DNA from 2 places in the Loktanella sp. M215 genome. Region 2 is predicted to be linked to the other one. Evidence: riboswitches for the same ligand, from Rfam matches in the RefSeq annotation. Region 2 holds a riboswitch; the other holds the start of a gene.

Region 1 (4,382 bases), on a different contig from region 2:
CTCGCCCGCCTGCAGGGCACGCAATTCCTCGCACAGGTCGGTGACCTGTCCGAGCAGATCGCCGCCGCCGACATCCGCCGCCTGCGGCTGGAGGCCGAGATGGCCGGCCTCTTCGACTTCGATGTGCCGTCCGACATCGCCGACGCCAGCCCCGACATGGTCGCGTCAGAGCGTCAGCTGCTCGCCGCCCGTCAGGCCGACTACGCCTCCAAGGTGGACGGCGCCCAGCGCATCATGACCGAATCAAAGCGCGAACTCGACGATATGGAGGACATGCTGAAGCGCGAAATCGTCTCCCTGTCCGAGACGACCCGCGCCCGCAAGGCCTACGCCGACGCCGAGATCAAGTATAACGAGATCGTCACCGGCGCCGACCTCGCCCGCGCCAACGAATACTCCGAAGTGCTGGCAGGCCTCGCCAAGCTGAACCAGCAACTGGCCTACGCCACCGACCAGCTGGACCGCACGGTGATCCGCGCGCCGATGCGCGGCGTCGTCAACAACCTTGGCGTCACCACCATCGGCGGCACGATCCGCCCGGGCGAGGAGATCTTCCAGATCATCCCCCTCGACGACGCCCTTTACGTCGAGGCGCGTGTGAAACCGCAGGACATCGCCAACGTGACGACGGGCCAGACCGCCACGATCAAGCTGTCGGCCTACGACTACACGATCTACGGCAGCCTGACGGGCGTGGTGCAGAACATCTCTGCCGACACCTTCAAGGACGACCGCCGACCGGACGGCGACCCGCACTACCGCGTCAGCGTGCGTGTGGACACCGAAAACCTCGGCACCCGGCAGCAAAAGATCGAAATGCGCCCCGGCCTGCAGGCCAATGTCGAACTCCACACCGGGGAAAAGACGATCCTGCACTACCTGACCAAGCCGCTTTACCGCAGCCAGGAAGCCCTGCACGAGAAATAGGGACGCGCGTCAGACCGTCCGCCGCCGTCGCCGTTGCATGACTCCCAAGGCCGCCAGCGCGCCGATCAGCAGCGTCAGGCCGGCGGGCAGCGGTACCGGCGACGGCGTCACGATCACGTCCGGCACCGCCGCGTAGGTCCGGAACGTCAGGTCGTAGCCGCGGTAGGCGTTCGCATTGCCTGCATAAAGCGCATTACCCCCCGCGTAGGTACTGCCGGAAGGATAGGACGCAATGTTCGGAAGCCGACTGGACGCGACCAGATAGTAGGTCTGGCCCGGCGTGACCGCCACCGAATCCCAGAAGACATCGACCCATCCGGTGCCCCCTGCCATCTGCGTGCCAGAGGCGATCAGACCGCCGGGCGTGGGACCATAGGTGCTGAAGACGGACAGCGTGACCGCGTTGCTGAGGTTCAGGAATAGGTAACTGAGATAAATGCCGGCACCCGCCAGTGTATCCCCTGTCTGCTTGAACGACTGCCCGCAAAGGGTCCCGGTGGAGGTGTAGCAAAAGCCGGCCTGCGCCGACGGGTTGTTCTGATCCACCGCTACCGTCGCAGCCCGGGCGGGGGCAACCGCACCGGAACCGGCTAGCGCGCAGGCCGTCAGCACCGCCATGAGGTGTCTTTTGAAAACCATGGTTCTTAGTCATCCTCTGGCAGCGCCCCACTATCCTTCAACCTGCCGATTGCGGTGTCTTCAGGGCGAGTTGACGACGCCCCCGTGACCCGCAGCACTCGCGCACCCGGCGCGCGGCAGCGCGGCAGGCTGCCCGAAAAACGGGCGACACCCGCTGCGATGCGCAATACCGGTGCCCCGCCACGTATTCACCCTTGCCGCAGCCCGCATTCGGACCTAACCAAACCCCGTCACACAAGCTTGTGCAGGAGAGACCGGTTCATTCCGGCGCCGAAGGAGCAACCCCCCGGAAACTCTCAGGCAAAAAGGACTGCACGCCAAGCCGACGATCTGGAAAGCGGCCCCGCGCGTGCAGGGTCCACCGAAGGGGAAAACGGGCACGCGTCCCGTAAACTCTCAGGTTCGACGACAGAGGGGGTCGCGGTGCGGATGGTCCGCACCAGACGTGATCTGCTGCAAGGAACTTGAACGGATGAAGAAAATTGCCGTCATCGGCGCCGGTGTAACCGGCGTGACAACCGCCTATGCGCTGCTGAACCGGGGTTACGACGTGACCGTGTTCGACCAGAACCGCTATGCGGCGATGGACACCTCCTTTGCCAACGGCGGCCAGCTTTCGGCCTCCAACGCCGAGGTCTGGAACCAGTGGTCCACGGTCTTCAAGGGCCTCAAATACATGACCCAGCGCAGCGCGCCGCTGCTGGTGAACCCCAAGCCCAGTTGGCATAAATACAGTTGGATGGCCGAATTCGTGGCCAACATCCCGCACTACCGCAAGAACACCGTCGAAACCGTCCGCCTCGCCATCGCCGCCCGCGAACACCTGCACGCCACGGCCGCCAAGGAAGGCTTCGCCTTTGATATCGAGGAACGCGGCATCCTGCACGTCTACAAGACGAAATCCGACTATGACCACGCGATGAAGGTCAACGCCCTGCTGGCCGAAGGCGGGCTCGAACGGCAGGCCGTCACCCAGGAAGAGATCAAGACCATCGAACCCACCGTCCACGGCGACTTCTATGGCGGCTTCTTCACCCCCTCGGACGCCACGGGGGACATCCACCTCTACAGCCGCGGATTGTCAGAGGCCTGCCAGCGCAAGGGCGTCGATTTCCACTACAGCTCCGACGTGACGAAGATCGTGCAAAAGGACGCCCGTCATACCGTCCACTGGAAGGACAACAAGGGTGCCAAGTTCGACGATTCCTTCGACGCCCTCGTCGTCTGCGCCGGTGTCAGCAGCCGCAAATTCGGCAAGATGCTGGGCGACCGCGTGAACATCTACCCGGTCAAGGGCTACTCGATCACCGTCAAGCTTGACGACGATGCCAGCCGCGACGCCGCCCCTTGGGTCAGCCTGCTGGACGACAAGGCCAAGGTCGTGACCTCGCGTCTGGGCCGCGACCGCCTGCGCATCGCGGGCACGGCAGAGTTCAACGGCTACAACTGGGACATCCGCGACGACCGCGTCCGCCCGCTGGTCAAATGGGTCGAGGATTACTTCCCCGACGTCGTCACCGAACACGCCGTGCCCTGGGCCGGCCTGCGCCCGATGATGCCCAACATGCTGCCCAAGGTAGACGCCGGCAAACGCCCCGGCGTCTACTACAACACCGGCCACGGTCACTTGGGCTGGACCCTCTCCGCCGCCACGGCCGAGATCATCGGCGACCGCATCAAGGCCGACATGCCCGCCTGAGGCATGGCGATCCAGACGGGACCTCCGGCCTCTCCTCGGGATGCCGGAGATCCCGTGTCTCGTCATTGCTCCCGTCCCGGCACGTTCGGACCTCAGCCCCCCGTGCCTGCCCAAACCGGACCTGCGCCGCAGAACGCACGAAGGTCGGGTAAGCGGACCTTTCAGACCTTCGCTGCACATGCACCAATGTCCGGTCTGGTGAACCGTTCTACAAACGGTGGTTTTTGGGAGGTGGCTATAAATACCATTAAGGGCAAGGAAGAGTATTTAATATAGCAGTTTGGGTTTAAAATCTCATTTGTGGTTTCCTCATTCTACTATGAGGGCATGCCGAAGATCCCCTTCTGCAAGAAGCGAGGCACATACCTTAACCAGGATTGCCTTCAATACACACCACAGTCGAATGTTTCATAAATATGGCCACAGGCGGCCACTTTATAAACATTGTTGCACCGCATGTGCTCTATTCGAGCGCAGCGACACATGTCGTCACGCCCAGACATCGAAATAGGATAGCATGATAAGCATCGTCAAACCCAACTTGTCGGCGGATGCCGCCCTCGTCGAGACGCAGAAACAGACCATGCTTACGCCTGTTGTTCCCGTATATAATGAAGAAAGCTCAAACGGACCGTTTCTGGATGCAATGGCCATGTCCCTCGCGGTCAGCAGCCTGAACACGGCCCTCTGCACGAGCAGTGGTGGCGAGATATAACTGGCGATGGCGCTGGTCGCCCTCATCGTGCAGCCTTCGTCCTTTCTTGTGGCCTGTCTGTGGGTCTTTGCCGAACTTGCGGTCGCCGGACCGAAGCTAGATTACGGAGTATTCCCATGATACAGTTGAGGCCCGTGACACTAGCTCTGCTGGCTGCGGTCACCGCGGCCCTGATCGGATTCGTCGCGTTGGAAACCGTATTCCCTGTCGTGCTTAAGAAAAAAGTGCTGCTGGATTTCGACGTCTTCCATCTGGTCAGTACCATGATCGCTGAAGGCAACCTTCGGGCGGCCTATGCGGTGGACACCTTCCTGCCGCGACTGACCAAGGTGCCCGGCTTCAACGGCAGCGAAATGTTATGGAGCTACCCACCCTTCTTCGATCTGGTGGTCGCCCCGCTTT
Region 2 (4,382 bases):
CACGGCGATGTTCTGCGGATGGCAGTTTTCGTCGATAAAGAACCCTTTCGCTTTTGTCTTGGCGACGCGTTGGGCCATCGTCATCGCTTCGGCGCAGGCCGTGGCTTCGTCCAGCAGCGACGCGTTTGCAATTTCCAGTCCAGTCAGGTCGGACACCATCGTCTGAAAGTTCAGCAGCGCCTCCAGCCGCCCCTGGGATATTTCAGGCTGATACGGCGTATAGGCCGTGTACCACGCCGGGTTCTCGAAAATATTGCGTTGAATCGCAGGTGGCGTAACCGTGCCGTGATAGCCTTGTCCAATCAAAGAGGTCAGCACTTTGTTCTTGGACGCGGTGACCTTCATGTGATGCAGCAGTTCGCGCTCGGACAACGGTTTGCCGAAATCAAGCGGTGCTTTCTGCCTTATTTTTTGCGGCAGGGTATCATCCATGAGAGCCTCAAGATCTTTCGCCCCCACGACGTTGAGCATCTCGGCCATTTCCGTAGGGGATGGTCCGATGTGACGCCGGTTTGCGAAGTCATACGGCAAGTAGTCTGTGGGGGCGAAAGTCATGTCAGCTCCGGCGTTCAGGCAATCATTGCGTTGTAGGCGGCTTCGTCCATGTAAGCGTCCATCTGTGACGGGTTCGACGGCCTGATCTTGAAAAACCAACCCGCGTCGCCGCTGGCTTCATTGGCAAGGGCTGGGTTTTCAGCCAAGGCGGTGTTCACCTCGACGATTTCACCATCAAGCGGCGCCATGATGTCAGACGCGGCCTTGACGCTTTCGATCACGACGACCTCGTCATCTTTCGCGACGATCGCCCCGACTTCTGGCAGTTCCACAAAGACGATATCGCCCAACTGGGTGGTCGCATGTGCAGTGATCCCAACAACCACAACATCGCCCTCTGGACGTAGCCATTCGTGTTCTTCAGTGAATTTCATTTTGTCTCTCCGTCGATTCAGCGTTTGAAACTGTGCGGCGTGAACGGTAGGGCCACGACCGTCAGTGGCAGACGTTTACCTCTTAGTTCGCCATAAATAATCGTACCGTTTTGGGCGTGGGCGACAGGCACATAGCCCATCGCGATCGGGCGCCCGACTGTCGGACCAAACCCCCCGGACGTGATCTGTCCAATAGGCGCAGCATCGTCGATTCCAGAAAAAAGTGTCACGCCTTCCCGCATCGGCGCGCGCCCGTCTGGCCGTAATCCGACCCGTTTACGTTCAGCACCGTCCTGCAATTCGTCCAGAATAACGGGTGCGCCGGGAAAGCCCCCTTCCCGCGCGCCGTCGCGGCGCCGCACGTTCTGGATTGCCCAATTCAGTGCCGCTTGTGTCGGTGTCGTCAGCGTATCGATGTCGTGACCATAGAGGCATAGCCCAGCTTCAAGGCGCAGGCTGTCGCGGGCCCCAAGACCGATTGGTGCCACATCAGGATGAGCCAGCAGCCGTTCAGCAAGAGCTGTCGCTTGATGGGCCGGCACCGAAATTTCGTATCCATCTTCGCCAGTATACCCGGACCGTGAAACCCAGCACGCAACACCGTCGAACGACAACACCGCGACATCCATAAATCGCATTTCAGCGGCCGCAGGGTCGAGTGCTGCCAATACCGCCGCTGATGCTGGGCCCTGTATGGCAAGCAAGGCGCGATCCGTGACTTCACTCACGGCGCAATCGCTCAGGTTGGCTTTCAGGTGCGCGATGTCATCGGATTTACATGCAGCATTCACAACGACTAGAATGTGATCGCCGCGGTTGGCCAGCATCAGATCATCCATGATCCCGCCCGCATCATTGGTCAAGAAACCATACCGCTGCCGGTTCAACGCCAAGCCCATAATATCGACGGGGATCAGAGTCTCCAGCGCTTGTGCAGCCGACTGGAAATCAGGTCCCTTGATGATGACCTGACCCATATGACTGACGTCAAATAAACCGGCCTTTTCGCGGGTGTGGGTGTGTTCTTGCATCACGCCCATCGGGTACTGCACTGGCATCGAATACCCGGCAAATTCCACCATCTTGGCGCCAAGCGATATATGCAGATCATGTAGCGGGGTACGCAGTAGGTCCGACATCGGCAGCCCTCTCGGCTACGGGCCGTCCAGATACCTGAGGTATCTTGCGGCACCACTTCAATGTGAAAGCCAGGCTTTCACGCGTGATGCCCCCTCTGTCCATGTGCCTGAGATTGCTATCCCGTCGGCGGGCACACTATGTATGCCACTCTCCAGAGTCTTCGTTTTGACGTCGGTCCATGGGCCTGAGAGTTTCCGGGGCGGTTGCTCCTTCGGCATCAGCTATGCTGATTCTCCCGACGTCTATGGATTAGTAAGCTGTCCAAAAGGTCGCAGGCAAGCGGTATTATTCGCGGCACCGGGTATTCGGGTGGATCATTACGTGCAGCACGCCAAGCATAAGGCACCTGGGATATTGGCCCGGCAATGCCCTTTGATTTGTCTATAATCCGTGCTCTCTCGCATGCCGCCATCAAATTCGCCTCAGTCGCAGACCGACCCGGGCGCGGGACTGCTTCACAACAGTTCCATCTGCGTCACATGTCAAACGGACCCGCCACCCCCCGGGTCCGGGACGTGAGGCGCTGGTTGCCAGCATCGTCTCTCTTTCCAGTTTCAGACAGAATGCGAACGTCGCTGTCCCGGATTTGTCTGCGCAGGACGTCAGGCTTTTCATCTGTCAGATGGATCAGCGCCACATGAAAAAACGGGTCAAAGATGGCCATGTGCAGCGGGTGAATGCCGCAGTCTGCAAACTGTGCAGACACGCCTGCCTGCGCTTGGTTATACCGTCAGCGAACGCGCGGATTGTCTGCTTCGGCGGCGCCGGATTGGTGACCATGGGAGAATTCGGCGAACACGACGCGGACGCCCCCCAGATCATCACGCGCCACCATCGTCCGCATGTGACACACAAGGCTCTAACCGGTATAGCTCTAGTTCACGGCGCAGATGCGGCAGGTGTCGCGCACGCTTGCGACGATGTCCTCGCCTTCCTCTTCGGTCATGGTCATCGGCTTTTCGCACAAGAAATAGAAGCCTGCGTTCAGGGACGCCTTGGTAATCTCTTAGTGGTTGGCGTCGGACGTCGCGATGGTCACCAGATCAAAGTGCCCGTCCACAAGGTTGCGCTCATGCGCCAGCATGTCCTGGCAGCTGCAGAAAGCGCGGTGCGGCGCCAGAGTGTCGTTGGAGGTCGGAGTGCGTCATTGTGAATGGATTACACATCCAGCGCCTGGTGCAGCGGTCGTCAGCCAAAACTAGCTAGCATCAGAACCTCGAAAGTCACGCAGACCCGATTGACCCCCTTGGCCAGCGCTCCTGCGACGGCCGGCCCGGCAAAGCCAACGGACACCACATGCCTGCCCGTGTCATCAGTCAGCAGCACCTCCGTCGCGTGGTCGTCCAGTCCGGTTCCCCTCTCTAGTCGCGTGCCTATAATGCTGCCAAGACCTTTGACCGCAACGGCAGGCTCATCCATCGCCGCGGTGATCTCTGCAAGAGCGTCCTCGATCATCATGTTCGGCCTGATGGCGGCAAGCACGGCGTTCGGCCGCGCGACACATCCGGTCCGGACGGGACAGAACAAAGTGAAGCCCGTCTCCGCGTCCGGCAGGCTGTCCATCAGAGCGCCTGTCAGGATCCAGACGTCTACCACGTGATCCTGTGACAGCACCGTCGCCTCGGCCAGCAGATGGCCGGCGTGATGGCCGCCCTGAGTGTCGGACCACAAGCCGTGGACATGGGCAAATGACGCGCCGTCCCGCCGGCCCAGATGCGCCCCGGCTCGCCGGATCGTGGCATTGGGCAGAGTCATGGCGTCGCTGTACCACGCGACATGGGTGTCGTCGGGCGCAGGGGCAGGGCGAACGAAGGTCAGCGTGGCCACCGGCAGATCGCGCAGGTCGAACCACGCCCCCATATCGCCTGCCACGTCGGTCATGGCCTGCAACAGGGTCGATCCGGCGCGCAACCTGACGCGCCGGTGTGTCGCCACGCAGGGCACGGCGGTGATCCGGTCCCCGGCCACCGGGCCGGGATGGACCAAGTGGCGACCCTCAGCCACTGGCCGCGTCACCCCGTGCGACAAGCTCGGCGCGGATCAGCTTCTTGGTGATCTTGCCATAGGCCGATTTCGGCATCGCTTCCCAGAACACCACCGTTTTCGGCATCTTGTAGCGCGGCACCTTGGCCGCCAGCCAGTCCAGCAGGGCAGCCCCCTCCGGCGCATCACCCCGAGCGACGCAGACGGCGATCCCCACCTCGCCCCAGACCGGGTCGGGCATGCCAAGCACGGCACATTCACTGATGCCCGGGTGCTGAAGGATCTTCTCCTCAATCTCGCGCGGATAGATGTTCGACCCGCCACTAATGT

Evidence for each region. Region 2 has a riboswitch for glycine ahead of gcvT (glycine cleavage system aminomethyltransferase GcvT). Riboswitches for the same ligand answer to the same signal wherever they lie in the genome.
Region 1: another riboswitch for glycine. It lies ahead of GLR48_RS13215 (D-amino acid dehydrogenase); the one in region 2 lies ahead of gcvT (glycine cleavage system aminomethyltransferase GcvT).

Annotation. Positions count from the first base shown of each region.
Region 1 is NZ_WMEA01000001.1:2,693,989-2,698,370, forward strand. Features, by position in the region: gene GLR48_RS13205 (HlyD family efflux transporter periplasmic adaptor subunit) at 1-927, shown strand, start outside; gene GLR48_RS13210 (VPLPA-CTERM sorting domain-containing protein) at 937-1,545, opposite strand; glycine riboswitch at 1,802-1,889, shown strand; gene GLR48_RS13215 (D-amino acid dehydrogenase) at 2,039-3,265, shown strand; gene GLR48_RS13220 (hypothetical protein) at 3,783-3,980, shown strand; gene GLR48_RS13225 (glycosyltransferase family 87 protein) at 4,097-4,382, shown strand, end outside.
Region 2 is NZ_WMEA01000007.1:67,808-72,189, reverse strand. Features, by position in the region: gene gcvP (aminomethyl-transferring glycine dehydrogenase) at 1-555, opposite strand, end outside; gene gcvH (glycine cleavage system protein GcvH) at 570-929, opposite strand; gene gcvT (glycine cleavage system aminomethyltransferase GcvT) at 947-2,068, opposite strand; glycine riboswitch at 2,232-2,317, opposite strand; gene GLR48_RS26180 (hypothetical protein) at 2,707-3,222, shown strand; gene GLR48_RS24200 (hypothetical protein) at 3,258-4,055, opposite strand; gene GLR48_RS24195 (acyl-CoA synthetase) at 4,066-4,382, opposite strand, start outside.